DNA from 3 places in the Shewanella sp. S1-49-MNA-CIBAN-0167 genome. Region 3 is predicted to be linked to each of the others. Evidence: predicted binding sites of a transcription regulator. Region 3 holds the regulator's gene; each other region holds the start of a gene.
What was found. Region 3 encodes sigma-54, which starts transcription at its own class of promoters, with help from an activator protein. Its sites were predicted from a motif close to GTTGGCACGNNNNTNGNNT; they were not measured.
Positions count from the first base shown of each region.

Region 1: a site for sigma-54 is predicted at 8,463-8,481, ahead of flhA (flagellar biosynthesis protein FlhA). Genes of this name have one in related genera too.
Region 2: a site for sigma-54 is predicted at 8,753-8,771, ahead of flgB (flagellar basal body rod protein FlgB). Genes of this name have one in related genera too.

Region 1 covers NZ_JBEOPO010000006.1:10,217-20,115, forward strand. Annotated here, with positions in the region: gene AAEZ00_RS03895 (chemotaxis protein CheA) at 1-2,088, opposite strand, end outside; gene AAEZ00_RS03900 (protein phosphatase CheZ) at 2,104-2,841, opposite strand; gene cheY (chemotaxis response regulator CheY) at 2,855-3,238, opposite strand; gene AAEZ00_RS03910 (RNA polymerase sigma factor FliA) at 3,283-4,002, opposite strand; gene AAEZ00_RS03915 (MinD/ParA family protein) at 3,995-4,876, opposite strand; gene flhF (flagellar biosynthesis GTPase FlhF) at 4,881-6,266, opposite strand; gene flhA (flagellar biosynthesis protein FlhA) at 6,296-8,395, opposite strand; gene flhB (flagellar biosynthesis protein FlhB) at 8,530-9,663, opposite strand; gene fliR (flagellar biosynthetic protein FliR) at 9,673-9,899, opposite strand, start outside.
Region 2 covers NZ_JBEOPO010000006.1:44,721-54,619, forward strand. Annotated here, with positions in the region: gene flgK (flagellar hook-associated protein FlgK) at 1-846, opposite strand, end outside; gene flgJ (flagellar assembly peptidoglycan hydrolase FlgJ) at 846-2,030, opposite strand; gene AAEZ00_RS04065 (flagellar basal body P-ring protein FlgI) at 2,048-3,154, opposite strand; gene flgH (flagellar basal body L-ring protein FlgH) at 3,165-3,839, opposite strand; gene flgG (flagellar basal-body rod protein FlgG) at 3,849-4,637, opposite strand; gene flgF (flagellar basal-body rod protein FlgF) at 4,653-5,393, opposite strand; gene flgE (flagellar hook protein FlgE) at 5,659-7,032, opposite strand; gene flgD (flagellar hook assembly protein FlgD) at 7,093-7,878, opposite strand; gene flgC (flagellar basal body rod protein FlgC) at 7,902-8,318, opposite strand; gene flgB (flagellar basal body rod protein FlgB) at 8,321-8,719, opposite strand; gene AAEZ00_RS04105 (CheR family methyltransferase) at 8,856-9,689, opposite strand; gene AAEZ00_RS04110 (chemotaxis protein CheV) at 9,750-9,899, opposite strand, start outside.
Region 3 covers NZ_JBEOPO010000007.1:46,354-56,252, forward strand. Annotated here, with positions in the region: gene lptA (lipopolysaccharide transport periplasmic protein LptA) at 1-523, shown strand, start outside; gene lptB (LPS export ABC transporter ATP-binding protein) at 520-1,251, shown strand; gene AAEZ00_RS04725 (RNA polymerase factor sigma-54) at 1,394-2,878, shown strand; gene hpf (ribosome hibernation promoting factor) at 2,904-3,191, shown strand; gene ptsN (PTS IIA-like nitrogen regulatory protein PtsN) at 3,194-3,637, shown strand; gene rapZ (RNase adapter RapZ) at 3,634-4,500, shown strand; gene AAEZ00_RS04745 (HPr family phosphocarrier protein) at 4,517-4,792, shown strand; gene mgtE (magnesium transporter) at 5,258-6,622, shown strand; gene AAEZ00_RS04755 (hypothetical protein) at 7,145-7,297, shown strand; gene AAEZ00_RS04760 (transposase) at 7,317-7,568, shown strand; gene AAEZ00_RS04765 (ABC transporter substrate-binding protein) at 8,624-9,604, shown strand; gene AAEZ00_RS04770 (diguanylate cyclase domain-containing protein) at 9,608-9,899, shown strand, end outside.

The DNA.
Region 1 (9,899 bases), on a different contig from region 3:
CGCCATTCCAGGCGTGCCTTGTAACATACTGCCAAGTGGCTTAATAACAACTTCTTCTTGTCCAATCAATGCATCAACAACGAAGCCAATCTGCATAGTACCAAGCTGAACAATCACAACATGACCATGCTTCTTATCACCATGTTTAAAGGTTGATTTTTTGCTGTGTAACCATTTTTCTAGATAAAATAATGGCACGGCCTTATTACGGAAAATAACCGTCAATTGACCATCAACAATATTGGTTTTTGTTATATCTAAATTAAAGATTTCATTCACACTCGTTAACGGCAGTGCAAAGACTTGATTGGACACTTCAATCATCAATGTCGGCATAATCGCCAAGGTTAATGGCACTTTAATTTCAAGTATGGTGCCCTTACCTTTCATCGAATCAATATAAACCGTACCGTTAAGTTGGTTGATGCGGGTTTTCACCACATCCATACCCACTCCACGGCCTGAAATATCTGAAACTTCAACTTTGGTTGAAAAGCCTGGAGCAAAAATCAGGTTATAAGCTTCGTTATCGGTCATTCTCGCGGCGGCATCTTCATCTAACACACCACGACTTATCGCAATCTGTTTTAGCTTCTCAGGGTCCATCCCCGCGCCATCATCCTCAATTTTAAGCAGGATGTGGTCACCTTCTTGGCTAGCCGATAAGGTAATCGTGCCCGTTCGAGATTTACCACTTGCTTCACGAGTAATCGGCATTTCGATACCGTGATCGACTGAGTTTCGCACCAAGTGGACCAAAGGATCGGCTAACGCCTCAACTAAATTTTTATCAAGATCGGTATCTTCACCAATCATGACTAAATTAATTTCTTTATTTAAGGTGCGGGCCATATCTCGAACAACACGAGGGAATCGGCCAAACACTTTCTTGATAGGCTGCATGCGGGTTTTCATCACTGCGCCTTGCAAATCAGCAGTGACTAAATCAAGGTTAGCAAGAGCCTTAGACATTTCCTCATCTTCACGATTAATGCCTAAGCTAACCAGTCGGTTACGAACTAAGACCAACTCACCAACCATATTCATGATGTCGTCTAACCGAGCGGTATCAACACGAACGGTTGTCTCACCTTGCGGAACAGAAGGCGCCTTAGGAGCAACTGCCGGGGCAGATGATGCTACGGGCTTAACAACTGGTGTTGCCGTCGGTTTTACCACTGGGGGAGCGACCACTTTATTGGACTCTACAGCGGTAGTTGATTGTGGTTTAACTACCGGCGCAGTACCTTTACCGTGTAATTCATCTAAAAGACGTTCAAATTCATCGTCAGTGAATTCATCAGAATCAACAAGAGGTTCAGCAACAGGCGGGGTAGCTGGTTTAGCTGAAACTACCGCTTCTGATTTAGCTTTAAACGATCCTGAGCCATGTAATTCATCTAACAATGCTTCAAATTCATCATCAGTAATGTCGTCACTACTATTGGTTACCGCAGACGTTGAATCGATATTGGCTTTTTTACTATCAGAAGCTTTAGATGAAGCAGGACTTTTGCCTGTACCATGTAAAGCATCAAGTAAAGCTTCAAATTCAGACTCATCAATTTCATCAATACTGCCTGAGCCGGATGTTTGCGCTGAGGGCATACTCATTTCTTCGATGGATTCAGGCTGGTTAAACTCAACAATATTTTCAATGGGTTCTGGCTCTCCTGCCGTCATTTCTGAAGGTAATGGTGCACCTGAACTTAATAATTTGAGTTTAGCGAGTAACGCAGGATCAGCGGAGTCTTGCTGCTGTCCCTGCTGAGTTTGAGCAAACATGGTATTAATCGCATCAACCGCTTGCAAAATAATATCCATTAACTCTGAATTTACGCCGCGTTTGCGGGTGCGTAAAAGGTCGAAGGTATTTTCAGCTTCATGACAAACATCAACCATTGGACCCAGACTTAAAAAACCAGCCCCACCTTTAACGGTGTGAAATCCACGGAAAATAGCATTAAGTAAATCACTGTCATCAGGATTATTTTCAAGAGTAACGAGCTGCTCCTGTAGAAGCTCTAAAATCTCACCAGCTTCAATTAAAAAGTCCTGGAGTATCTCTTCATCAACATCAAAAGACATTAAATTGACTCCTAATTAGAAACCCAGACTTGATAGCAGATCATCTACTTCATCTTGACCAGTAACCACATCTTCACGCCGTTCAGCATGCATAATGGGACCTTCTGCTTCTATTTTATTATCGTTTATAGTAGGCAATAATTCGCTAGCATTATCACCAAACACCGTTAGCATTGAAACCAAATTAGTTTCTACTTCACGAACTAAATCAATCACTCGACGGATCATTTGACCGGTCAAATCTTGAAAGTCTTGCGCCATTAAAATTTGATTTAACAGCTCGCGAAGGCGATTAGAGTCATGCTCGCTATGCGACATAAACTGTTGAACATCATGACAAAGTGACTTAAATTCACCCAATTCTATATCACGACGCATCAATTTATCCCACATGGGCGTCACTGATTGTATATTGCTAATGATGGTATCGGCCAAAGGAAGACATTCTTCAACTGCATCCATGGTTTTATTTGCAGCTTGTTCTGTCATATCGATAACATAGTTCAACCTTTCTTTAGCATCCGGTATTTCGGTATTCGCTAATTCAGATAAACGGTTATCAACTTTGAAATCTTTTAGTGCACTGTGGAGTTGTCGAGTTAACTTACCGACTTCTTCAAAAAGCTCACGCTGCAATGGCGTGGCAAGCTCTCTGATGTAATCATCAGCTTCTGCTTGATTACCCGAGGTAAGTAATTCAACAAGTTCTTGGGCTTGTTCAAGAGTGACCAAGCCCGATATTGATGCCTGCATGACTAATCCTTGGTTATGCGAGTCGTTCAAAGATTTTATCTAGCTTTTCTTTTAACGTAGCGGCGGTGAAAGGCTTTACTACATAACCATTTACACCAGCTTGCGCTGCAGCAATAATTTGTTCACGCTTAGCTTCAGCGGTTACCATCAATACAGGTAAATGCTTTAACGAATCATCAGCACGAATGGCTCTAAGTAAATCAATACCTTGCATTCCAGGCATGTTCCAGTCTGTTACTACAAAATCAAAATCGCCTTTTTGTAACATTGGTAGGGCTGTTGAGCCATCATCTGCTTCTTGAGTATTATTGTATCCCAAGTCTCGCAACAAGTTCTTAATGATACGCCTCATTGTTGAAAAATCGTCAACAATAAGAATCTTCATATTCTTGTCCAAGGTTTCCTCCGGTGAGCTGACTCTCGTTCGCTCTATATAAGTTATTATTCTTGTGTCCAATGCTTGAGTTTGGCTTTTAACCTGAGCATTGCCTGACTTAATATCTGGCTTACTCGCGATTCGCTAACTTCAAGGATTGCACCAATTTCTTTTAAATTTAATGCTTCGTCATAATATAACGACAGCACTAACGCATCTCTTTCTGGCAATGTCTTAATTGCTTCAACCAATGCAGATTGAAATTGAATTTCAGCAAGCGAGTCAAAGGTTTCATCTGGCGATTCGTTGTCTGTGATTAACACATCTTGCGCAACACCAAGATCTTCTATACCGATGATTTTACCAACAGAAACATCATTTAAGATGTGATGGTATTCATCAAGCGACATATCAAGTTTTTCTGCAATTTCAGTATCATGAGCATCACGTCCAAGCTTCTGCCCTAATTCATCAATCACTTGTGCTACACGACGATTATTACGATGAACTGAGCGTGGAACCCAGTCACCTCGGCGAATTTCATCTATCATTGCACCACGAATTCGGATACCAGCAAAGGTTTCAAATTTGGCCCCTTTACTATCATCAAATTTTGATGAGGCCTCAAGCAACCCCATCATCCCAGCTTGTAATAGGTCATCGAGTTGCACCGATGCTGGTAATCTTGCCAGCATATGATGAGCAATTCTTTTAACCAGCGGTGCATACTGTTCAACAATAGATGTTTTGTTATCGAACTGAGTATACGCTGCGGCTTTATTCACCCGTTCTTCCTTCTTGTATCGGCTTACGTTGTACAAGACGTTCAACAAAGAATTCTAAATGGCCGCCGGGCTGTTGTGGCACCGGCCAAGTCATAATTTTATTGGCTAATCCATGGTAAGCAATAGCTGAAGGAGATTTAGGATACGCTTCAACAACTAACTTTTGCTTACGAACCGCTTTACGTAAATTCTCATCAAAGGGTATTGTTGCAACCAGCTCTAAAGCAACATCTAAAAATCTATCGGTCACTTTACTCAGTTTTGCAAATAATTCCATACCTTCTCGCAAACTACGCACCATATTTGCCACAATTTTGAAGTGGAACACACCATGCTCGCGACTTAAAATTTTAATCAGCGCATAAGCATCGGTAATCGATGTCGGCTCGTCGCAAACGACAATTAATACATCCTGTGATGCACGAGAAAAACTCAGCACCATATCTGATATACCGGCAGCAGTATCAACAATTAAAATATCGAACTGAGTACGCATTTCACTAAATGCACGGATAAGTCCGGCATGTTGTGCTTGCGTCAATTCAACCATCGCTTGAGAACCTGACGTAGCAGGAACAATACCGATCCCTTTGGGTCCGCGCACAATGATGTCATCTAATTCGGCATCACCGGACAAAACATGAGATAAATTTTTCTCAGCGCGGATCCCCAGCATGACATCGACGTTGGCTAACCCTAAATCGGCATCAAGTACTAATACGCGTTTGCCTTTTTCAGCTAATGCAACGGCGGTATTAATTGACACACTGGTTTTGCCCACTCCGCCTTTACCACCGGATACGGCAATTACTTTAACTTTATCGTTATTTGGTTGATTCATCATACGTAAACCACTTGCTTGATCCCGTGTCATAACTTTACTCAAATGCATAGGCGTTGTCATTAGACCACGCTGTGTCTTGTGACGATTGTTGTTCTGTTTCATTTAATGCCGCCAGAGCCTGCTTAGCCAACTCTAGGGTATCAGCCACTTTCATGTCCTCAGGAACACGTTGACCGTCAGTAACATAGCTCAATGGTAACTCATTTTGAATCAATACGCTCAAAGCACCTGCAATTGATATTGATTCATCTAACTTGGTTAAAATCGCACCCGCTAATGGGATCCGTTTAAAATGTTCAACCGCATCTTGCAATACGCGACGTTGACCGGTCGCCGACAAGACTAAGTAGCTCCTAATTGGAATTCTACTATTGGCTGTTAAATTATCTAGTTGCTGATATAAACGCATATCTCGCTGCCCCATACCTGCCGTATCAATTAACACTAACTTACGATTTCTAAACTGATAAAGAATTTGTTCTAATTCAGTTAAATCATGTGCTTGTTTAACCGGACAGCCCATTATTTTGCCATAAGTGGCTAATTGCTCATAGGCGCCAATACGGTAATGATCTGTGGTAATCAATGCGACCTGCTCTGGTCCATGATGGGCGGCAAATCGGGCGGCAATTTTAGCTAAAGAAGTCGTTTTACCAACACCCGTAGGACCCACAAATGCCACAACACCACCCCGTTTGACAATATCATCGCCTTGGTTGTCGAGTAAGTTGGCTAAACTTTGCGGTAATGCGCGCACTAAATCTGCTGGGGTGTAATGTTGGCTTAATCCCGCTAGTTTAGCAGCTACTGCCGGAGAAAACTCTGCGGCAATCAATTTACTTTCAAGCATTGCTCCCACAGGATCGGTCCGCTTTTTTTGGTCTTTCATTAACGATGAAACTTGATGAGTTAATAAGCTACGTAATGAAGCCATTTCTTCACGCAGATCATCCATATCGCCTGAGTGGTTTTTATTATTTTTTGTTGGTTTGTCAGAGACGGATTGCGGTGGCAAGTTCGACGCGGGTTTAGCCGACTTTGCACCTTGTAATTGGCGGGCCCATTCAGGTAACTCTGGCTCGTCTTGTTGCACGGACATTTGTTGTGTCATGCGATTGTGTTGTTTTTCAAGTAATGCCTGTAACGAATCTGCGGCCGCAGGAGGATTGACCTTCGATTGGGCTTTTATGGCAGGTTTAGCGCCTAAAGACACCTTGTCTTCGCTCACATCCATAAAACCCGTGGTCGGCGCTTGTGAAGCGATAGCGGCTTTAGGTTCGTCATAATCTACAGCAGCGACAATCTCGATTCCGCCAGTGACTTTTTTATTCGACATAATGACAGCGTCAGAACCCAACATTTCTTTTACTTGAGCCAATGCCGCGCGCATATCTTTGGCAAAAAATCGTTTAATTTTCACTTATGCACCTCTATAAACTGACGTTATCACTATTGGCCTACAGCAGAAACAATTCTAATTTGTTTCTCGTCCGGTATTTCTTGGTAAGAAATCACGCGTAAATTGGGAATAGTGTATTTAACAAATCGTGACAGCGTTGACCTGAGCATGCCAGATGTCAATAAAATGGCTGGTTGCCCTACCATTTCTTGCTTCTGTGCAGCGTCTAATAATGACTGTTGCATACGCTCTGCAAGACCCGGTTCAATATTAGGACCTTCACCGCCGGTCGCCTGCATAGACTTATGCAACATCTGTTCCAACTCTGGCGCCAATGTAATGACAGGTATTTCAAGTTCTGGTCCAGAGATTTCTTGCACTATCATACGTTTTAGCGCAATCCGCACTGCTGCGGTTAAAACTTCGGTGTCATTACTCTTAGTGCCGTATTCTAACAAGGTTTGCACTATGGTGCGTAAATCACGTACCGATACCCCTTCGTTAAGTAGGTTTTGCATCACTTTAACCACAGATCCCAGCGGCATAATATCGGGAACAAAACCATCGACTAATTTAGGTGAATTTTTGCCCAACATGTCTATTAACTGCTGCACTTCTTCATATCCTAATAGCTTGGCCGCATTATTACTGAGTAATTGGCTGATATGTGTAGCCACAACCGTTGCGGTATCGACGACGGTATAGCCTAATGTTTGTGCCTGTTCACGTTGCTCTGGGGTTATCCATACCGCCTCTAAACCAAAAGCGGGGTCGCGAGTTTCAATGCCATCAAGCTTACCGTAAACTTGGCCTGGATTAATCGCTAACTCGCAATCATGTCTCACTTCTGCCTCACCGACCACCACGCCCATTAACGAAATGCGATACGCATTAGGGGATAAATCCAAATTGTCACGAATATGCACCGCTGGCACTAAAAAACCTAACTCTTGTGACAATTTCTTACGTACGCCTTTGATCCTGCCTAATAATTCACCGCCTTGAGACTTGTCGACTAATGGAATTAGGCGATAACCAACCTCAAGCCCTATGGTATCAACATGGCGTACATCGTCCCAGCTTAACTCTTTAGGTTCTTTATTCTTAGTCTCAACCGGCCCTTTTGTGGCTAAGGTAAGTGCAGCTTGTTTATTGTCAACATTACGCTTGTAAACAAAGTAAGCGGCAGCTGCGGTAATGGCTGCGAAAGTCAAAAACGCGAAATGAGGCATACCAGGCACAACACCCATGACAAATAATAACCCAGCAGCAATGGCTAATGATTTATGACTGTCAAACATCTGACTGAACATCATTTGGCCCATATCGCCTGACTCGTTTTGACGAGTCACCAATAAAGCCGCGGCAATGGATAATAATAAACCGGGGATCTGCGCGACTAAACCATCACCAATGGTTAATAACGTATAAATTTCTACGGCGCTAGAAAAATCGAGATCGTGCTGCACAATACCAATAATAAAGCCACCTAAGATATTGATGACTAAGATCATAATACCGGCGATAGCATCACCTTTTACAAATTTTGACGCCCCGTCCATCGCACCATAAAAGTCAGCTTCTCGGGTCACTTCTTCACGGCGAATACCGGCTTGTTCTTGGGTCAGCGTACCGGCATTTAAATCGGCATCAATGGCCATTTGCTTACCTGGCATGGCATCTAAGGTAAAGCGAGCGCTTACCTCAGAAATACGCCCCGCACCTTTGGTCACTACCGCAAAGTTAATGATGATCAAAATAAGGAATACCACTAAACCGACAGCATAGTTACCCCCAATCACCACTGAGCCGAACGCTTCGATCACTTTACCAGCGGCATCACCACCATTATGGCCTTCGAGCAATACAATCCGGGTAGAGGCAACGTTAAGGGCAAGCCTTAATAACGTAGCCACCAGTAATACGGTAGGAAATGCAGCAAAATCAAGAGGTCTATCCGTATAAATGGCAACGAGTAGTACGACTAAAGCTAAAGCAATATTGAATGAAAATAGGATGTCGAGCAAAAAAGCAGGAATGGGCAACACCACCATTCCAAGCGCCGCGAGCACGATTAAAGGCGTACCAATGCCCTTAAATGTCGACGGTCTTATTTGTTTAAATTGCCCGAAAGCGGCTTTTGCATCCATTGAGGTCAACCCTTCATGTAGTCTATTGCGAAATAATGTACTGTTATTTGACGCTAATAGACTGACGAAGCAAAAACTAAGCCAAAACTACGACAGAGGGAGTCATTTAACGATATAAGCGAATTGAGTGGCGATTAATGCTTCAAATCATCAGGAATGGGCTGACTAAGTGGGATAGCTTTAGGACGACGACCTTTACCTTTTTGATATTGCCTAAGCTGAAATACATAGGCAAGTACTTGTGCGACCGCGGTAAATAAGCCTTCTGGCACTTGTTGATCAATCTTAGTGGTGTGGTAAATAGCACGAGCTAATGGCGGGGCCGATACAATAGCAACATTATGTTCGCGAGCAATTTCACGTATTCTAAAGGCAACGTCATCGACACCTTTGGCAATTAAAAATGGCGCAGACGAGCGACTTACATCGTATTTTACCGCCACAGCATAATGCTCTGGGTTAACCACAATCACATCAGCGTTAGGCACTTCGGTCATCATACGCCGTTGCGCCATCTCCTGCTGCATTTGTCTAATTTTGCCTTTAACTTCAGGCTTACCTTCAGAATCTTTATACTCATCTTTAATTTCTTGCTTGGTCATTTTTAATTGTTTCTTGTGATTCCAAATTTGAAATGGCACATCTATAATAACAATCAATAACATCGAACTGCAAAGTACGATAAACATCCAAATGAGCAACTCTAAAGAATGATAGATATTGCCAGGTAGGTGATCGCTAGACAGGGTCAAAATATCAATGAAATAAAATTTTAGTAGGAAGTAAGCGGATAATGCCACCACCACAAATTTAGCAATACCTTTAGTCAGTTCAACCAATGCTTGGGTACCAAACATACGCTTAAAACCGTTCATGGGGTTTAACTTACTGCCTTTAGGCATAAAGGCTTTGACTGAAAAAGAGATCCCACCTAAAACAATATTGCCCAAAAAAGCCACAAATGCCAGTAAAGCAATAAAGCTAATTAACGGCCCAGCAAGCTCGTTCCCCACGACGCCCCATACACGAAACATGGAGTTGGTATCAAAAATTTGGTCGCGTTCCATGGTAAATAGTTGTTTCATTATGGTATGGAGACCTTTGGCAATAGCCGGCCCTGTCATCGAAAATCCAACCGATGCGGCCAATAATACTGCTGCGGTACCTAATTCTTTAGAACGGGCGACTTGGCCTTTTTCACGGGCTTGTTCAAGTCGCTTCTCGGTGGGCTCTTCATCGCGTTCTTGACTACTGTCATTTTCTGCCATCTGTGCCCCCTAAAATACCACTGAACTATCACGTTGACATTCAAGCTGCAGCACATCACACATAAGTAGCTGCGCAGCCGACCAAACTTCATCAAAATGCGCCATAATCGGTCCCAATGTTAACCACAAAATCAGCAAACCACAGACCATGGTAACCGGGAAACCAATAGAGAAAATATTCAACTGCGGCGATGCGCGAGTCATTACACCAAAGGATAAGTTAATTAATAACAAGG
Region 2 (9,899 bases), on a different contig from region 3:
GTCCCGAAAAGAAAATAATGCGCCTAATTGGCCGCCCAATTTAGACGGGTCGACATTAAGGGTTTTATCGCCAATGGAGGCATTAATGCGCGGCTCATTAGGATAAGGGTCGCCGGCACTCACGCCCATCGACATTGACACTTCACCCGACACCAACATCATTGAGCCGCCAAGCATAATGGACTTGGCACCTGTGTCTAACGGGATCACATTGACCTGAGCATATTCGCTCAGTTCTAGAATGAGAGCACCTTGCTTATCTAGCACTTGGCTGTCTTGATCTTGAGATTTCATCAACTCTACATTGAGGCTACCTAGCTCTTTACCAATCTCATTAATACGAGTAGTAATAGCTTCAATTTGGCTATTGGTTTGTTTCACCTGGCCATCAAGTTGTGATTGCATTTGATTTAGGCCATTGGCCAACTGCTGCGCCGAACTAAGGCTGCTACTGCGAATACCAAGGTCGCTGGGTAAATCGGCGACACTATTAATGCTGGCAAAAAAGTTGTTCAAATTTTCGGGCACCATTTTGCCCACTTGAGCATAAATTTGGTCTAATTCGCTTAACTTACTGTAAGAGGTTTCAGCCGCGCTCATACTCGTTTGGCCAATCCGTAACTCACGTGCGGCAAATTCGTTATAAACACGTTTAACATCGGACACATACGTGCCGGTGCCATAAAAATTATTGCCCAAGTGTTGAGATTGTGATGACGCCTGAGTGGCAACTTGCCTGTTATAACCTTCTGTATTGGCATTAGCGATGTTATTACTGGTGACGCCTAATTGTGCTTGAGATGCTTGAATACCTGTGCGAGCGATATTGAGTAAGTCAATCGACATTATTGAGTCTCCACAGGTAATACAGATTTAAGGCCTTCTTTTACCGACTTCATCACATTGATGACTTTATCGGCATATTGAGGGTCGGTGGCGTAGCCGGCTTTTTGCAACGCTTTAATAAATTGAGTCGGCTCAGCGGCCACTTTGCGCGCATCTTGATAACGATCGCCTTGGCTAATAAACGACACAAAGTCATTAAAGCTCTGCTCAAGGTTGTCATACATTCTGAAATCCGCTTTTTGTTGCACCGCAATGCCCTTTTCAAATTCCAATGTATTGACTGAGGTTTTCTCACCTTGCCAACGTTTGTCTGCTTTGATATTAAATAAGTTATGACTCATGGTGCCGTCGTTACGACGGACCACTTTTTGGCCCCAACCCGTTTCTAACGCGGATTGAGCAATTAACACTTCTGCAGAGGTTCCCAACGATTTAGCCGCTTTTTCAGCGTGGGGATATAACACTGAGATAAAATGCTCAGGGCTGGTAAATTGACTCACCATAATGCCTTTATCTTTTGGCACAGTAACATCTGCCTGCGGCAAACCTTTGCCTGCTTGCGTTGCTTGACTGGCTAATTGTTCACCGCGTAACACACTCGCTAATTGCTCGCTGTCTAACACACTGGATAACGGTTTAGCCTCTAACGCACTAGAAAGCTGGGCCGACATAGGTCGCATAGATTCGGCGCTATTTATAACAGAATGGGCAATAACAGAATGACTAAGAATAGAATGCGATGCTGCTATTTGATCTTTTGGCGCAATGGCATCAAGGGTGTCGTTATCTAATACCGTTGGCGGCGCTGCAAACATACTCGGATTAACTTTATAATCGCTATTGCCACGCAATACCGATGCTGGCGTAATGGCGCTATCTTCAGGGTCTAGTTGCTGCATCATCATCTCTGCGAGCCCTAGCATGCCTTTATTTGATAGATCGACCGACATTTGCTCATCGCGCATTTTTTCAAAAAACGCGGTGGTTTCACTGTTCATTGGACTGTCTGACTTAAACGCGGCATTGGCATCTCGCATGCTTTTCATTAGCATTTGAATAAAAATACCTTCAAATTGCTTAGCCGCTTCTTTAAGTGCCCCCTTCTCGTCTTTCTGGGCCTGGACGCGAAGTGAATCTAGTCCTCCTAGATCCAAAAAGTTCGATGAAGCTGACAACTTATCCATAGTCATTCCGACAATTATTAGATGATGATGAGTTCACCATGCAAAGCGCCTGCCATTTTTAACGCTTCGAGTATGGCAAGGACATCAGATGGGGCTGCGCCCACTAAATTCACGGCTCTGACAAGTTCATCAAGTGTGGTGCCTGGGTTAAACATAAACATGCGACGATCTTTTTCTGACACATCAATCGTACTGTTGGCGGTAACAACCGTATCGCCGCCCGCTAATGCGTTAGGTTGTGACACTTGAGTGGCTTCGGCAATGGTGACGGTTAATCCGCCGTGGGTCACCGCGGCTGGTAATAACTTAACGTTTTGGCCAACCACTATGGTGCCAGTACGTGAGTTAACAATCACTTTGGCAGATTCTTCTGCCGGTATAACGTCGATGTTTTCTAGTACCGATAAAAATGACACTCGCTGTGATGCATCCCGTGGCGCACTCACTTGAATAGAGGTGGCATCAATGGCCTTGGCCATATCGGGGCCGAGTAAATTATTAATCGCATCTGCGGTGCGTTTAGCGGTAGAAAAATCAGCACGACGTAAATTGAAGGTAAGGTAATCACCGCTGGCAAAGGGACTCACCACACTGCGCTCGACAATGGCGCCACTGGGAATGCGGCCGACCGTTGGGGTATTTTGGATCACCAATGAGCCATCAAGCCCTTCAGCGCTAAAACCACTGACAATTAAGCTGCCCTGAGCAATGGCGTAGACATTATCATCCACCCCTTTTAAGAAGGTTTGTAATAAGGTGCCACCACGTAAACTTTTTGCTTGGCCTAAACTGGACACGGTAATGTCAAGTTTTTGACCCGGTTTGATAAAGGCTGGCATTTCTGCATGCACCGCAACGACGGCGATGTTTTTTGAGCTAGCACGAACCGAATCAGGTAAATTGATGCCGAAGTTTTTCAGCATGGTGCTAAACGTTTGTTCGGTATAACGGGTACTTTCCCCCGTACCAGGCAAACCGACCACCAGCCCATAACCGACTAATTGGTTACTTCGCACCCCTTGAATACTGGCGATGTCTTTAATCCGCTCTGCATGTGCAGAGGCGGTTAACATCAATATCGACGCTACTAACGATACAGTCGCAACAATCAGTTTAGTTTTCATCCATTACTCCTTAAAAAGGCCACCACTCACTCATAAAGAATGAACTCAGCCAACCGACTTTTTGGGCATCAGCAAACGTACCTGTGCCGCTATACTGAATGCGAGCGTTAGCCACTCGTGTCGAATCGATAGTATTATCTGGGTTAATGTCTTCGCTGCGGATCATCCCTGTGATGCGAATAAACTCATCACCGTTATTGATCGAAATCCATTTTTCGCCACGGATCACTAAGTTGCCGTTACTGAGCACCTGAATGACATTGGCTGAAATACTGCCATTTAAACTGTTTGATTGGTCAGCATCAGACTCGCGCTTGGTATTCATGCTGTCGCCGTAACCCAAATCAATTGGGACGCCGCTTATGGAAATGTTTTTGCCGCCGGCATATATTGGTTCAACGCTTAAATCAGTGTCTTTTTTGATTTCGTTATTGGCGCTTTTCGATGCTTGGGTTGATTCTTTTAAGGTCACCGTAATAATGTCACCGACGCGATGAGCACGAATATCGGAATACAAGCTTGATGCTTGGCTATCAAGATAAATAGATCCCGTTGCCGCCACTTGTGTCGGTATCGTATCTGGGTATACCGGCGCATAAAATGGGTCATCTTCAATGGGTTTCTTGGGCGTAGAACTACAGCCAATTAATAACACCACTGACGCTAACGCAATGTATTTAATCATCTTAACGCCTTAGAGATTCTGATTAATATAAGACAGCATTTGATCAACCGCCGAGATCACTTTGGAGTTCATCTCGTAAATACGTTGTCCTTGAATAAGGTTGACCAATTCCTCAGTCACATTCACGTTAGAGGTTTCCAGTGCCCCTTGGCGAATAGAACCTAAACCGTCTTGGGATGCCGTACCTTGGATAGGCGTGCCACTGGCACCCGTTTCGGTATACAAGTTTTGTCCTAAGGGATCTAAACCTGACGGATTAATAAAATCGGTCATGGTTAACTGGCCAATCACCTGACTAGCAGCAGTACCTGGCGTTTGCACAGACACTTCACCCGATGCGGATACGGTAATACTGGAGGAATCATCGGGAATAGTGATCGGCGGCTGAACCACATAGCCTGAACCTGGGGTAACAATCTGACCGGTATCATCCAAGCTAAACTGACCATTACGCGTATAAGCAGCAGTACCATCTGGCATTTGCACTTCAAAAAAGCCTGAACCTTCAATCATTAAATCTAATGAGTTATCGGTGGTGAGCATGTTGCCTTGGGTAAACATTTTTTGGGTAGCAACCACCTTAGTACCAGCACCAATATTTAAGCCATTGGGTAACTTGCTGTTGTCTGAGCTAATGCCACCGGCTTGATTAACGGTTTGATAAAGTAGGTCTTCAAATACCGCACGGCTTTTCTTAAATCCGACAGTACTGGCGTTAGCCACGTTATTAGAAATAACCGCAATGTTGGTTTGCTGGGCATCTACACCTGTTTTACTTATCCATAACGCTGGATGCATAATAATTACTCCTAACTAGATTCTCATCAAAGAAGCTGACGCCTTATCAATTTCTTCAGCGTTCTTCATCATTTTGACTTGCATTTCATATCGACGTTGAATATCGATCATGGCGACCATTTCTTGCACTGAATTGACATTACTGCCTTCAACTGCGCCACTGACAACTTCAACCCCGGGGTCCTTTGGCGCATCGCCACCGGCAATAAGGCGGAACAAACCATCTTCGCCGCGCATCATGTTCTCGTTACCAGGATTAACTAATTTAATCCTCGCCACTTCTTCGACCACTTCGGCCGTCGCCCCTTGAGGCCTAACTGAAATAATACCGTTGGCCGAAATTTCTACTTTCTCAATTGGGATAGGCAACACAATAGGACCGGAATTGCCCATCACTGGACGATTGCTGCTATTTAACAGCAAACCGGTACTGTCAAATTTCAAACTGCCTGCACGGGTGTAAGCTTCTGAACCGTCAGCCGCTTGTACGGCAACCCAGCCATCGCCCTTAACTGCGATATCAAGGTCGCGACCGGTGGTTTTAATGGGACCGCCGTTAAAGTTACTGCCGGGGCTTTCCATCATCGCAAATACTCGCGTAGGCAAGCCTTCACCAAAGGCCTGCATTGAACGGGCTTGGACCATGTCAGCTTTAAATCCATCAGTATTGGCGTTGGCAAGATTGTTAGCACTTACTGCTAAGGCATTCATACCTTGCTTTGCGCCACTCATGGCAATATAAAGAAATTTGTCCATTTGTTGCTCCGTCAAACTTTCTGCAAAAACAATTTATATACACAGAACAAGCAAGCATCATGCCAATGAGTTTTAAGGCGGATTATGGAGATGTAATAGATTGAATTAGTTAGGAATTAACATTAACGAATAACTCATGAGTGTCAAAAAAGCATCAAATAACACCAGGGGATAATAACGAGGACTAATAATGAGGACTAATAATGAAGGGGTAAAGGCAAGGTGTTGCCGTAAACGGCAACACCTATCATGGCGTGTGGTTAACTTAGCGGATCTGTAATATGGTTTGGTTTAAGGTATTGTTCACTTCAAGGGTACGCGAGTTAGCTTGGAAGTTACGCTGAGCCGAGATTAAATCCACCAGCTCGGTGGTTAACTCAACGTTTGACTGTTCAAGCGCAGAAGATTTTATATCACCAAAGGTACCACTATTGGCCTCTCCCGCTAATGCTGCACCTGATTCGATACTGGCTTTCCAAGACGTGTTACCCACTTGAGTGAGTCCTTGCTCATTGGCAAAACGCACTAATGCCACCCGTGATAATGGCACCGTTGAGCCATTACTGTAGCTTGCGGTCACTAAACCATCAGCGCCAATACCTACGTTAGTCAATCGGCCAACGGTAATACCATCTTGGGCTAATTTAGTCACTTCAAACGGAGAAGCATACTGGGTTGGATTATCAAACTTTATATTAAGAGTTTGAGTACCATCGGCCTCAGGGCCTAAAGTATTTGCACCCGCAGTGCCTAATGACTCAGTGGTAATCGAAGCGGGGTTACTGCTTATATTAGCACCTACTGAGTTAAAGGTAAGCACTGCACCTGACCATGTTCCTACTCCATCCGGGTTAGTCGCTTCTGCCAATGCATTACCATCTTTGTTACCATCATCATCAGTATCTGTTTCATAACTGCCAGCAACAGTCGTGTCAACAGGCTTTCCATCAACCGCATAAAAGGCCACCCAATTACTTTCGCCAGTATATGAACCCTGCTCAGGCTTAATAAAGTAACTGGTCATAATATGTGACTCACCTAGCGAATCATAAATCGTCACCGAGGTGGAATTATTAAAGGTGTCAGAATCTTTAGGATTAAAGTTAGCTGGATTTAATGCTTTCTCTCCCACATTAAGATTCATCTGTATTTCAACTGTTGACGATTTTACTGGGCTGCCCGCTTTATCTGGGATCTCAATGGGTTTGGTGGTGGTTAAGCTCACCGACGTTGAATTACCATCTGCATCCACGGGAAAACCTTGTAAAAAGTTACCTGCTGAGTCAACCATGTAATTGCCTGAATCAACTTTAAATGCACCCGCGCGAGTAAATGATTGATCTTTAGTGCCTAATTCTGACGAGGTAACAAAGAAACCCCCACCACTTATCGCCATATCTAGCGAGTTACTGGTAAATTGCAAGCTACCTTGATGAAACTGTTGCGCAACTTGTGAGGTGGTGGCACCGCCGCCTACTGCGGTTTTACCGTTGGAAAAAATAGAATTAGCATACACGTCGGCAAACTCTGTTCGAGACTCTTTAAAGCCAATAGTATTCACGTTGGCGATGTTATTCGCGGTGGTATTTAAGTCTTTTTGCGCGGCAGCAATACCACTCAGTGCGATATTAAATGACATGTTTCACCTCTCACAATTAATTCATTTATGATGACAGCCAACTGTTTGTTGGTGGCCGTATTATGTTTCAGATACTGCGAGTACGTCAGATAACTTAATTCCACCTACTCCACGCAAATTCAAAATAGCGCCTGTCGCCACAGTGCCCAATGACACACTGGTAACATGGGCATAAGTCGATACGGCTAAATCTTCCGACGTTCCGTCCACTTTACCGCTAGCCTTAATGGCGTAATTACCGGCTTCTGCGGGTTGGCCATCTGAATCTAAACCATCCCACGTCACATCAACATTGCCGCCTTTACTGCCATCAATATTAAAGCTCTTAATCAGCTGACCCGACTCATCTTCAATTCTGACCGAAATAGATTCGATGGTTGATGGCGTACTGATCACCCCTTTAATTTCCGAGTTTTCAGTAGAAATAGCCCCAGTATCAGAAGGAATAAGCACTTTACGGCCCACTAAACCAGAAGCTTGCAATGCTTGGCTAGAACTCATCACAGTATTGAGGTTAAGAATTTCATCATTAAGATTTGAAATACCATCGACTGTGGAAAATGATGCCATTTGGGCAATCATTTGATCATTATCAACCGGTTTAAAGGGATCTTGCATCGACAACTGTTGACTGAGTAAAGCAAAGAAATCATCTTGCTTTAACATCTGATCTTTTGCTTCAGGTATCGCACTTTCTTCAGGTAAGCGAATTCCGTCAAGAAAAGGATTACCTGTGGTCGTGGTGGTCGTATTTGCCTGCACAGAATTTTTGGTTGTAGCACTTGTGTTTGAAGCACTACTGGACTGTTGCGGTAAAGACTGACTGTAAGAGTTAACGAGGCTCATTGTTACCTCCTTGAATAATCATACTATTTACCCATCCTTAACGTCTGTTGCAACATAGACTTAGTTGCATCAGCCACCTGAACGTTCATTTGATAAGAGCGTGATGCAGAAATCATATCGGCCATTTCTTCCATCACATTGACATTAGGTTTGTAAATAAAACCATCACCATCCGCCATTGGATGGTCTGGCGAGTATTCTTTTAATAATGGTTTGTTACTTTCGACAATGCCTTTAACGCTGACGCCAGGCGAACTGTCTTGCTGGCTATTGGCTTTTAGCATTTCGGCCTCAAAAACAGGATGACGTGCACGATAGGTTTTATCGACACTGCTTGACACCGAATCAGCATTGGCAATATTACTGGCGGTAGTATTCAAACGCACTGACTGCGCTGACATACCCGAACCAGACACATTGAAAATATTAAATAAACTCATGATTAGTCACCTCTCAATGCTTTACGCATGCCATTAAATTTGCCCTCAAGAAAGCCTAATGACATTTGATATTCGAGCGAATTTTGCATAAATGCTGCTTGTTCTTTCTGGGTATCGACGGTATTACCATCGCCAGTATCGGCCTGATTTGGCATTCGATATTGAACATGTTGTTGACTTAACGCCGTTAAATCAAAATGTTTGTCTGTGGTTTGACTCATACTCAAGCCTTGTTGATGCGAGCTTGCCGATTTCATGGCGGAAGCAAAATTAACATCTTGAGCTTTATAATGAGGAGTATTGGCATTGGCGATATTACTTGAAATTACTTCTGCTCTTTGAGCTCGAATGCCCAAAGAATATTGGTGAACACCTAATGCATTATCGAAATTAATCGCCATAAAATTGCCTCCATCAGCTAACTGATAGTAATAAAGCAAGGGTTATGCCAACAATTTAATTTTTAAACGAATAAAAGACAAAAACAAACATGCCGACGAATGCCGGCATGATAAATAGCTTAACTTGTTATTTTATCTATATTTTCTTTTGGTAATAAATACCAGGATTACATCGAACCATAGTAAACTCATCACTTAAGCCTGCTAGAGATTCTGACGCACCCAAGAATAAAATACCTTTAGGATTAAGTGCGGCAGCAAATTGCCGCAAAATTTTAGTCTTTGCCTCTGGCCCAAAATAAATCAATACATTACGGCAAAAAATAATATCGTACTTACCTAATAAGCTATAACTTTCAAGTAAATTATGTGCTCTAAAGTTAACTAAACGCTTAACATTATCTTTCACTGTCATGTTGCCCGACGGTAAAGCATCAAAAAACTGACGTTTACGCTCTTCAGACAAGCCACGAGCCAGCGCTAAACCATCATATTCAGCATTCTTACAGCGCTCTAACATTGATGGTGACAAGTCCGTTGCCTGAATCGTCGCGCCGCCCGGTAAAGCACCGGGTTTACGCTGTTGATATTCCAACACTGTCATCGACAAAGAGTAAGGTTCTTGCCCAGAAGAACATGCCGCAGACCATATTTTTAACGGTCTGCCAAGCTTACTGTATTCAGGCAATAGAGTATTATTAAGTAATTCAAACGGATAACGGTCTCGAAACCATAAGGTTTCATTGGTGGTCATTGCATCTATCACTTCAGCACGCAGTTGACGTTCTATCGGTTTCATCGACTTTTTAACCACCTCAGACAAAGAAGGTAAATTATGCTTCCCCATCAACGGCGCTAAACGACTGCGGACTAAATATTGTTTATTCTCACCTAACACAATACCGCTATGCTGCTCTAAAAACAGCCTAAATTGATTGTACTCTGCTTCAGCAAGTGATTTATCTGTCACATTAACTTCCTAATATGTGGCCGATGAGCTGAGCATCCAATATTGTTCAATATTAGAGGCTTATAAACTCAAATGTTTGTTAACCGCTGAGGCTAATTCATCGGGGTTAAACTTAGCAATAAAGTCGTTAGCACCTACTTTTTCTACCATTGCTTGGTTAAACACACCACTTAATGATGTGTGTAGAACTACTTTTATGTTCTTTAATTT
Region 3 (9,899 bases):
TTGCCTGTTGAGTTTGCCTGCTATGGCGAAACAAGGTGATCTGAAACAAGAATTAAAAATTGTTGCGGTTAGCCAATTTGCTGACATAAAAAATAACCAAATCATTTTTAATGGTCCGGTTAAGATTGTCCAAGGCAGTATTAATATCAATGCTGATGAATTACGGGCGTTTACCCCCGAAAACAGCACCAGTAAGAAACTTATCGCCACTGGCAAACCCGCGACGTTTTCACAAGAATTAGATGACGGTCAAATTGGTACTGCCAGTGCCGACGAAATATCCTATGACCTTGCGACTACCACGCTAACATTGACAGGTAATGCCAAACTTAATCAATCGGGTAGCCAAGTGACCGGTAATCGAATTAAGTACAACATCAATGCGCAAGAGCTTATTGCTGAAAGTTCGGGCACAGGGCAAGATCGGGTTATCACCATTATTCAACCTGAGAATTTCCAAGACGAGTCTGCGCCAAAGCAAAAACTCCCTGAAATCCCAGTTAAAAAGCAGATCAAACCATGACCCAAATAACCTTAACCGCTGAAAATCTGGCTAAAAGCTATAAAGATCGTCAAGTTGTTAAAGATGTCAGTTTAACGGTTAAAACAGGCCAAATTGTTGGGCTTTTAGGCCCCAATGGTGCAGGTAAAACAACCACCTTTTATATGGTTGTCGGCCTAGTGAAAAGTGATAAGGGTCGAATTTTAATTGATGATGACGATCTCACTGACGATCCAATGCATCTGCGAGCTCGCAAAGGCATTGGTTACTTACCACAAGAAGCCAGTATTTTCCGTAAACTCACAGTGTATGACAACATTATGGCCGTGTTGCAAACCCGCAAAGAACTCAGTACAAACCAACGTATTGAACAGCTTGAGCATCTATTAGAAGAGTTCCATATTACCCATATTCGAGACAGCCTAGGCATGTCGTTATCGGGTGGTGAACGTCGTCGTGTTGAAATTGCGCGCGCTTTAGCCGCCAATCCAAAATTTATTCTACTCGATGAGCCCTTTGCTGGTGTTGATCCGATTTCTGTCATCGACATAAAAAAAATCATTCAACAACTTAAAAGCCGAGGTCTAGGAGTATTAATTACCGACCATAACGTACGTGAAACGTTAGATGTCTGTGAGCGAGCTTATATCGTCAGCCAAGGTAATTTAATTGCCGAAGGCACACCTGATGAGGTATTGAGCAATCAACAAGTTCGGGCGGTGTACTTAGGTGAACAATTCAAGCTATAGTTACTTTACGGGCCTTTAGTCTATCTAACTCATTTGATTGAACGATATCTAAACAGCGTTAAACATCATTGATGTACGTGACAATCCATTACAGTTTTATAAATTGTCACTTTTATGGAAATCATCTAGGGATAAGCGGTAAATGAAAGCGTCACTCCAACTTAAAATGGGTCAACACTTAACCATGACCCCACAATTGCAGCAAGCCATTCGCTTACTGCAATTATCGTCATTGGAGCTACAGCAAGAAATCCAACAAGCATTGGATTCAAATCCATTACTTGAAATAGAAGATGAGTTTTCTGAAGCAAAAGACCCCGTAAAAGAAAATCGCGACCAAGCTGATACAGACTTCAGTGACAACAGCATTGTCAATATTGAAAAAGACACCTCAACAGTCGACACAGCAGAATCTATGACCAAAGAAACCATGGATGATTTAGCCATGGATACTACATGGGATGAAGTGTACACCGCCTCGCCGATGTCAGGTTCAGGTAGTGCTAGCATGCGCGATGATGACATGCCGTTTCAAGGTGAAACCACCGAAGGTCTGTATGAACATTTAGAATGGCAGAAAAATCTCACTCCATTTTCAGAGACCGATCTTGCCATTGCCACAGCGATCATCGACGCCGTGGATGAACGCGGTTATTTAACCCAAAGTACCGACGATATTCTCGAAGCCATGGGTGACGAAAATGTTGAGTTAGATGAAGTTGAAGCTGTATTAAAACGAATTCAACACTTTGATCCCGTTGGTGTTGCTGCACGTGATTTAAGTGAATGTTTATTGATCCAATTAGCGCAATTCTCTAACACCACACCCCATATCGATAATGCCCGTTTGCTAATCAAAGACTATTTAACCTTAATTGCTGGGCGTGATTTTAGATTATTGATGCGCAAAACTAAGCTAAAAGAAAATGAGTTACGTGACGCCATCACCCTAATCCAATCACTCAATCCTCGTCCAGGCTTATTGATCACCGCCACCGATGACGAATTCGTTATTCCCGATGTCACGGTACTAAAGAAAAATGGCCGTTGGGTTGTAGAGTTAAACCCAGACAATATGCCCAAAATTGGCGTTAATCAGCAATACGCCGCCATGGCTAGAAGCAGTAAAAATCAGTCTGACAGTCAATTTATTCGAGGCCATTTGCAAGAGGCTAAATGGTTTATTAAAAGTATCGAAAGCCGCAATGATACTCTACTCAAAGTGGCAAATTGCATTGTGCAATTTCAGCAAGGCTTCTTTGAATACGGTGAAGAAGCCATGAAACCTATGGTGCTAAATGATATTGCTGAAGCAGTAGAAATGCATGAATCGACAATTTCACGAGTCACCACACAAAAATATATGCACACCCCACGTGGACTATTTGAACTAAAGTACTTCTTCTCTAGCCATGTCAGCACTGACGATGGCGGGGAATGCTCATCAACAGCAATTCGTGCTTTTATCAAAAAGCTGGTTGCCGCAGAAAACCAGAAAAAACCATTGAGTGACAGTAAAATGGCTCAACTTCTGGCAGAACAAGGCATAAACGTTGCTCGTCGTACGATTGCAAAATACCGAGAAGCAATGCTAATCCCGCCCTCAAACCAACGTAAGAGTTTATAACCTACAAGGTTGTGGAGGATTTTCTATGGATATAAATCTGACTGGACGTCATGTCGAAATAACTGAATCTTTACGTGAGTATGTTAATGGTAAATTTTCAAAGCTTGAACGACACTTCGATCAGATCCATAATGTACACGTTGTACTCCATGTAGACAAATTACAACAAAAAGCAGAAGCCAAAATCCACGTTAATGGCGCAGAGATTTTTGCTATGTCAGAAAATACTGATATGTATGCTGCAATAGACGCCCTGATCGATAAACTCGACCGTCAGGTAATTAAACACAAAGAGAAGTATACAAAACACTAACGATGGAACTTTGTACCATTCTGCAGCCGGAATGCACTACCTGTGCCACACCGGGCAGTAAGAAAAAAGTACTGGAACTCATCAGCAATTTAGTCGCTGCCCAGTATCCAACCCTGTCTTCGCAAGAGGTTTTTGAAAGCCTATTAGCGAGAGAAAAAATGGGTAGCACAGGTATAGGAAATGGCATTGCGATACCTCATGGTCGATTAACGACCATCGATCACCCCATCGCGATATTTGTTAAATGTGAAGAAGCCATTGCCTTTGATGCAATTGATAAGCAGCCCGTGGATATTTTATTTGCTTTGTTAGTACCTGCAGACCAGTGCCAACAACATTTAGGCACGTTATCGAGTATGGCTAAAAAGCTCAGCGATAAGCAAATATTGAAACAGCTTCGCAAAAGCCACAACGCAACAGAACTTTATCGGGTTATAACTGCATGAAACTTGTCATAGTATCGGGACGTTCAGGTTCAGGGAAATCCGTTGCCTTAAGAGTATTAGAAGACCTAGGATATTATTGTGTCGATAATTTGCCTCTACCCCTCATTGGCACATTACTCGCTCAGCTCAAGGGCAGTAATGATTTAGTTGCGATTAGTGTTGATGTCCGCAACATTGCTGAACAAGGCAAAGTGCTTCAAGACCAATTAGCCCTACTTGAACATGACACTGAAATTATCAGCTTCTTTCTAAATTCCAATGATAAAGTGTTACTTAAACGCTACAGCGAAACACGCCGATTGCACCCGTTATCTAAAAATCATATTTCACTGCAAGAAGCGATCAAATTAGAAGGCCGTTTACTTGAGCCTACCGCAAAAATTGTTGACCATTACATTGACACTTCGGCGCTAAATATCTACGAGTTAAGCGACCAAGTTAGGCAAATACTACTAGGCAGTGTCGATAAAGAATTGGTCATTAACTTTGAGTCTTTTGGCTTTAAGCACGGCATGCCGACTGAAGCGGATTTTATGTTTGATGTACGCTTTTTGCCCAATCCACACTGGGAAATAGAATTGCGCCCATTGACAGGATTAGACGAACCCGTACAAGAATTTTTAGGGCGTCAGCCATTGGTCAACAAGTTCATTTGGCAAATTGAAAACCTATTTGAAACCTGGATGCCACACCTAGAACGTAACAATCGCAGTTACCTGACTATCGCGATTGGTTGTACGGGTGGCCAGCATCGTTCGGTATATATTGCAGACCAATTAGCAAAACGATTTAGGCAAGGCAGTAAACACACTGTTAATGCTCGCCACAGAGAATTAAGTATAAGTGAACTCACCGCTAAGTGAGCATAGGATTGCATGAATGATCAAACTTGAACGCCAAGTTACCATTTCCAACAAATTAGGATTACATGCCCGTGCAGCAACAAAACTCGCGGTATTAGCCGCCGATTTTGACGCGAACATCACCTTAACTCAGGGCGAAAAAAACGCCAGTGCCGCAAGTGTGCTTGGGTTGTTAATGCTTGAAAGTGGAATAGGGAAAATGATCACCGTGACCGCAAAGGGTCCAGATGCCGAAGTAGCATTAAATGCAGTGTGTGATCTGATTAATGCTAAATTTGATGAATCTTGCTAAATCAGTGAAGAGTACGATTCGCGAGTCACTCACTTTTTAATCCACTATTATTCTTATTACACGTGGCCTAACCAAACTGTCACGACATTGATGCTCAACGGTAGACATCAGTCCCTCGATAATATTAGCCCTTAGGTTTATCTCACGCAGTTGATACCCATCTGATTAAGTATCAGTTCACTCTGCGGGAGTTTAGCGTTTAACATAATACAGATATCGCCGCTTTCAGCAACGGATCCAGTATGACTCTGCATCCGTGCAGTCGTCCGTCAATATGATGTATAGCAGCGTAGACCATGCATAATTTCGTCCAGAGGAAACGACTCAAGTATCCCATTTCGGCGTTACATTGTCTTACAAGCAGACAACGATTATTGCACCAATACGCCTTAAACAGAAAAACCTGAGCAGCCCAGAATGATTACATACTTTATGATATAAGTATGATGAATAGGAAGTAGATATATGGGTAAAGAGTACCTAGATAATGAGATAACCGAACAACGCCTCAATCAACTCGTTCAAGCGCTAGACAGTGGTTTGTTTGTTCATGCTCGTAACATGTTGCACACCATGTCACCTAACGATGTCGCCCTAATTCTCGAATCATCACCGCCCAAAAATCGACAAGTGTTATGGCAACTCATTGACCAACAATATGCGGGTGAAATTCTTGACGAATTAGGTGAAGAGCTTAAAGATTCACTCATTAGCAGCATGACACCAGAAAAGCTCGCCCAGGCCACAATAGGTATGGACACAGATGATCTCGCCTATATTCTTCGCAGCTTACCCGATGGTGTTTACAAGAAAGTACTTAAGTCAATGCGCAGCCAGGACAGGGATAGAGTAGAACAAGCACTGCGCTATCCTGATGATACGGCAGGCAGTATCATGAACACCGATACCGTCACCTTACGACCCGATGTCAATATCGAAGTGGTATTACGTTATTTACGTCAACGGGGAAACTTACCCGATACTACCGACACCTTATATGTTGTTGACCGTCAAGATCATGTTTTAGGCGGAGTAAGATTAGTCGATTTATTAACCTGCGATCCAAGCGTAACCGTCCGAAGCATTATGGACACAGAGTTAGAAAGTATTCCGGTTGAGATGTCTGATAAAGATGTAGCCCAAAAATTTGAACGACTCGATTGGCTATCCGCCCCAGTCGTCGACAGCCAAGCAAAATTGCTTGGCCGGATCACCATCGATGACATTATCGATGTGATCCGCGAAGATGCCGAGCATTCAATGATGGGGATGGCAGGGATGGATGATGATGAGGATACCTTTGGCCCAGTGCTAAAAAGTACGCTAAGACGCTCCCTGTGGTTAACGATTAACTTATTTGCTGCGTTACTTGCCTCGTCTGTCAGTAACATGTTCGAAGGCACCTTAGAGCAATTTGCCACCATCGCGATTTTAATGACCATAGTTCCGAGTATGGGCGGGGTTGCCGGTAATCAAACCTTAGCACTGGTGATCCGTGGTATTGCACTTGGGCATATTGGCCAAAGTAACTCACGTTGGTTGATTGGTAAAGAACTCAGCATTGGATTATTAAACGGCTTAATGTGGTCTATATTGGTATTTTTTGCAGTATGGCTGTGGAAAGATGACATCGCGTTAGGAGGGTTAATTGGTTGTGCTATGCTGATTAATATGACGGTTGCAGGCTTTGCTGGCGCCACTATTCCAATAATGTTAAAAAAGTTAAATATTGACCCAGCATTAGCCGGTGGCATGGTATTAACCACGGTGACAGATGTGGTTGGCTTATTTGCATTTTTAGGCCTAGCCACATTGTTCTTAATCCACTAGCTCATTCATTTGATTGGTGCACACCATGTCGTCCAGTGAAATTGCAAACTCTAGCGCAATTCCCCGGACGACTTTGCCCCCGCCATACATCGCTAGCCTGTTTAACATGCGTCTTCACGCCCGGATCACTTACCAAGATGACGTCCATTAAAGCCATATCATCAAACCCACTCCTTGTATGATTTTTTAAACCATCCACTCGGAATAACTCATTCGACTATAACGCCTTGCTCATCTTGTCATTAAGATGACCTTTTGCTGCCATATTGGTCATCCATACTGTGCAGCATCGACCACTTCAGCGATAAATAATCGCCATAGCATCTTTCACCAATTTAGTGCAATTGCACCAAACTAACCAATAGGTAAGTAATAACCCATTGACAATAAAATATTAAATACTTGATAAATAACAGATTAAATTTTCCTACAACGTTGGCACAAAGTTTCCATATAACAACTAATACCCACTAAGAGGTAGTTTTATTGTAAAGCATTCCATTGTAGTTGTAGGAGATAGCGATGAAGAAAATTAACTTAAGTCGTCAGATTAAATCGGTCAGTATCATGCTCAATAATATCGTTCAACAATGCCGACAAAATATTTTTTTCTTAGCGCATCTCGGTTGCAGCCAGTGGGATGATGTTGAAACTCGCTCAGGCAAACATAAATAAATCAGCAGGAGGTTATTTGATGAATATGTCAAATACGAGACAGTATCCAGTGGAATTACAAAGACAAGTAATTGATGAAGTCAAAAACCATAACAGATTATTGTCTGATGTAGCAAAGCAATACGGTGTATCAGCTAAAACCGTTTACCAATGGGTAAGAAGTAATGATCTTCGCCAAATGAGAAGCAAAAGCGCTATCGTGTCAGAAATAGCCCATTTACAACAAAAAATCACTCAGCTAAGTCAACAGTTACATACGATGGCAAGCTAAGCATATACGCTTGAGATAGCGTTTAAACTATCTTAAGCCATAATGACTGGAAATTCAGTTAACCGTTTTGGCAAGGATGTTTGATAGTGTTAGCAACTCGTCCCCCAGCAAGTTGAAAACAAAGCAACAAACATTCTAATAATAAGCGCAAAATACTTGCATCCTTGCCGCTTTATTGCTCCACCGTTAGTCGTTAAGGAAGCCGGCTAACATAACAGTTAAGGCGTTATTGGTTCCCCAGATGTAATAGCCAATAACGTCATTTTTATTAAGGTGTTTTAGCTTTAGCCATTGACGGCGCGATTGTCACCATTAACAGAGCTAAATATCAAAACCGTTTTGGCAAGGATGTTTGATAGTGTTAGCAACTCGTCCCCCAGCAAGTTGATAACAGAGCAACAAACATTCTAATAATAAGCGCAAAATACTTGCATCCTTGCCGCTTTATTGACAGTTCAGGCGTTATTGGTTCCCCAGATGTAATAGCCAATAACGTCATTTTTATTTCAGCCTTTGGCTGATAGCTCAAAGCCAAATAATAATAATGAGCTTGAGCAACGCCCTAAAGCTTCAATTGATACTCAATGATTGCGTTAGGGTGGTGATACCACCGCAGCATAAATAATAATATAAATATAAATAAACTATGCAAACAAAAGCCCCAATGCAAAGGATGCATTGGGGCTTTTTCATACTCATAAGTTAACCTTAGTCGGAGTAATACCAATCGAATTCATTCTCTGCTCATGCATAAAACAGCTTAACCGAAATATAGCCGTTATGGCTCGGTGTCCATCAGTGATCGTCTCACTAATTTAACAAATAAGTATCTGAATTAAATGGTAAATAATATTTATTTTCACAATGGCCGCCACTATGAATCACTTTACTTAGTAAATTAATGATTAACAAGAAGCTTAGTATTTCCGTTATTAATTGATAATATTAAAAAAAAACGATTATATTGACCAATATTTCTCACAAAAAATAATACATTAACTACACTTAACATTATTTATCTTTTGACTGAAATCTCACTTATGCACAAAGTGTTAATGATTATTTTTTGGAGCCTAATCGCGATTGGCATTGCGGGTTGTGATCTTAATCAAAACTCATCCATCAAGACCTTAGCCGCAAAGGGTCCGATTAAAATTGCTGTTTCTAATACGCCACTTTCTGCACCCTTTTTTATTGCCGAACAACAAGGTTATTTTAAGCGTAATAATCTTAATATTGAGTTAGTTAGATTAGATGGTGGGGTGAAATGCTTCAATGCGCTGCTCAATAAACAAGTGGATCTCGCCACTGCCTCTGAAACTGTGGTGATGTTTAATAGTTTTAAACAAACAAACTTTTCCGTATTAGCCAGTTTTGTCGAATCAGATAACGATCTCAAATTACTTAGCCTAGTACCGCAAAAATATCATCAGCTGAATAATCTAGCCAACGTCCGCGTAGGGATAGTAAAAAGCAGTGCTAGTGAGTTTTTTTTCGATAGTTTACTGATTATGTATAATAAAACTCAACAGCCTATCGAGCGCATTTATTTACGTGCAGATCAGCTTATTCCAGCATTATTAAATAATGAAGTTGATATTATTTCAGCTTGGGAGCCATTAAGTTATTTGTTAACACAACAAATAACCTCAAATACAAAAGTCATCAATAGCCGCGGTCTATATCACTTATCCTTTAACTTAATCGAGCTTAAACAAACGACGTTATCAGCCTCAGAAAAGTTAGCTCTACTCAAAGCAATTAATGACGCAATAGACTATATTCATACACACTCAGATCTTGCTCAGGTAGACATTAGTCGCATCTTGAATATCGATCCTTCCCAACTGCATTATTCTTGGAATGACTATACTTTTAGATTATCCCTCAGTAATGCACTTTTTTCTAACATTCAAATTCAAAGCCAATGGGCCATCGACAATCAATTAGTTCCGACAGAAAAGAGCGTCGACTTCAGGCAAGTTATCGATCGTCAATTACTTGAAGATTTTATGAATTCAGAGGCTGGATGGTAATTTATGATGTTATCTAAGCGCCTAAAGCTAACCGCAACACTCTGCACACTTCTCACGTTCATTGTTGGTTTATCGCTGATCCAAATTCACAACTATCAGCAGCAAATATATCGCCAACTCAATTACTCAATGAAGTTGCAGATCAACATTGATAGCTTGCGAAGCCAGCTGTGGCTTTACCAAGAATATACCGATGGCCAGGGGCTTTCAGAGCTGAATAAACGCCAAACAGAACTGGCCCAAAATCTCGCAGAAGATATCAACTGGGCGATACAACAAAAACTCATTATCGCAA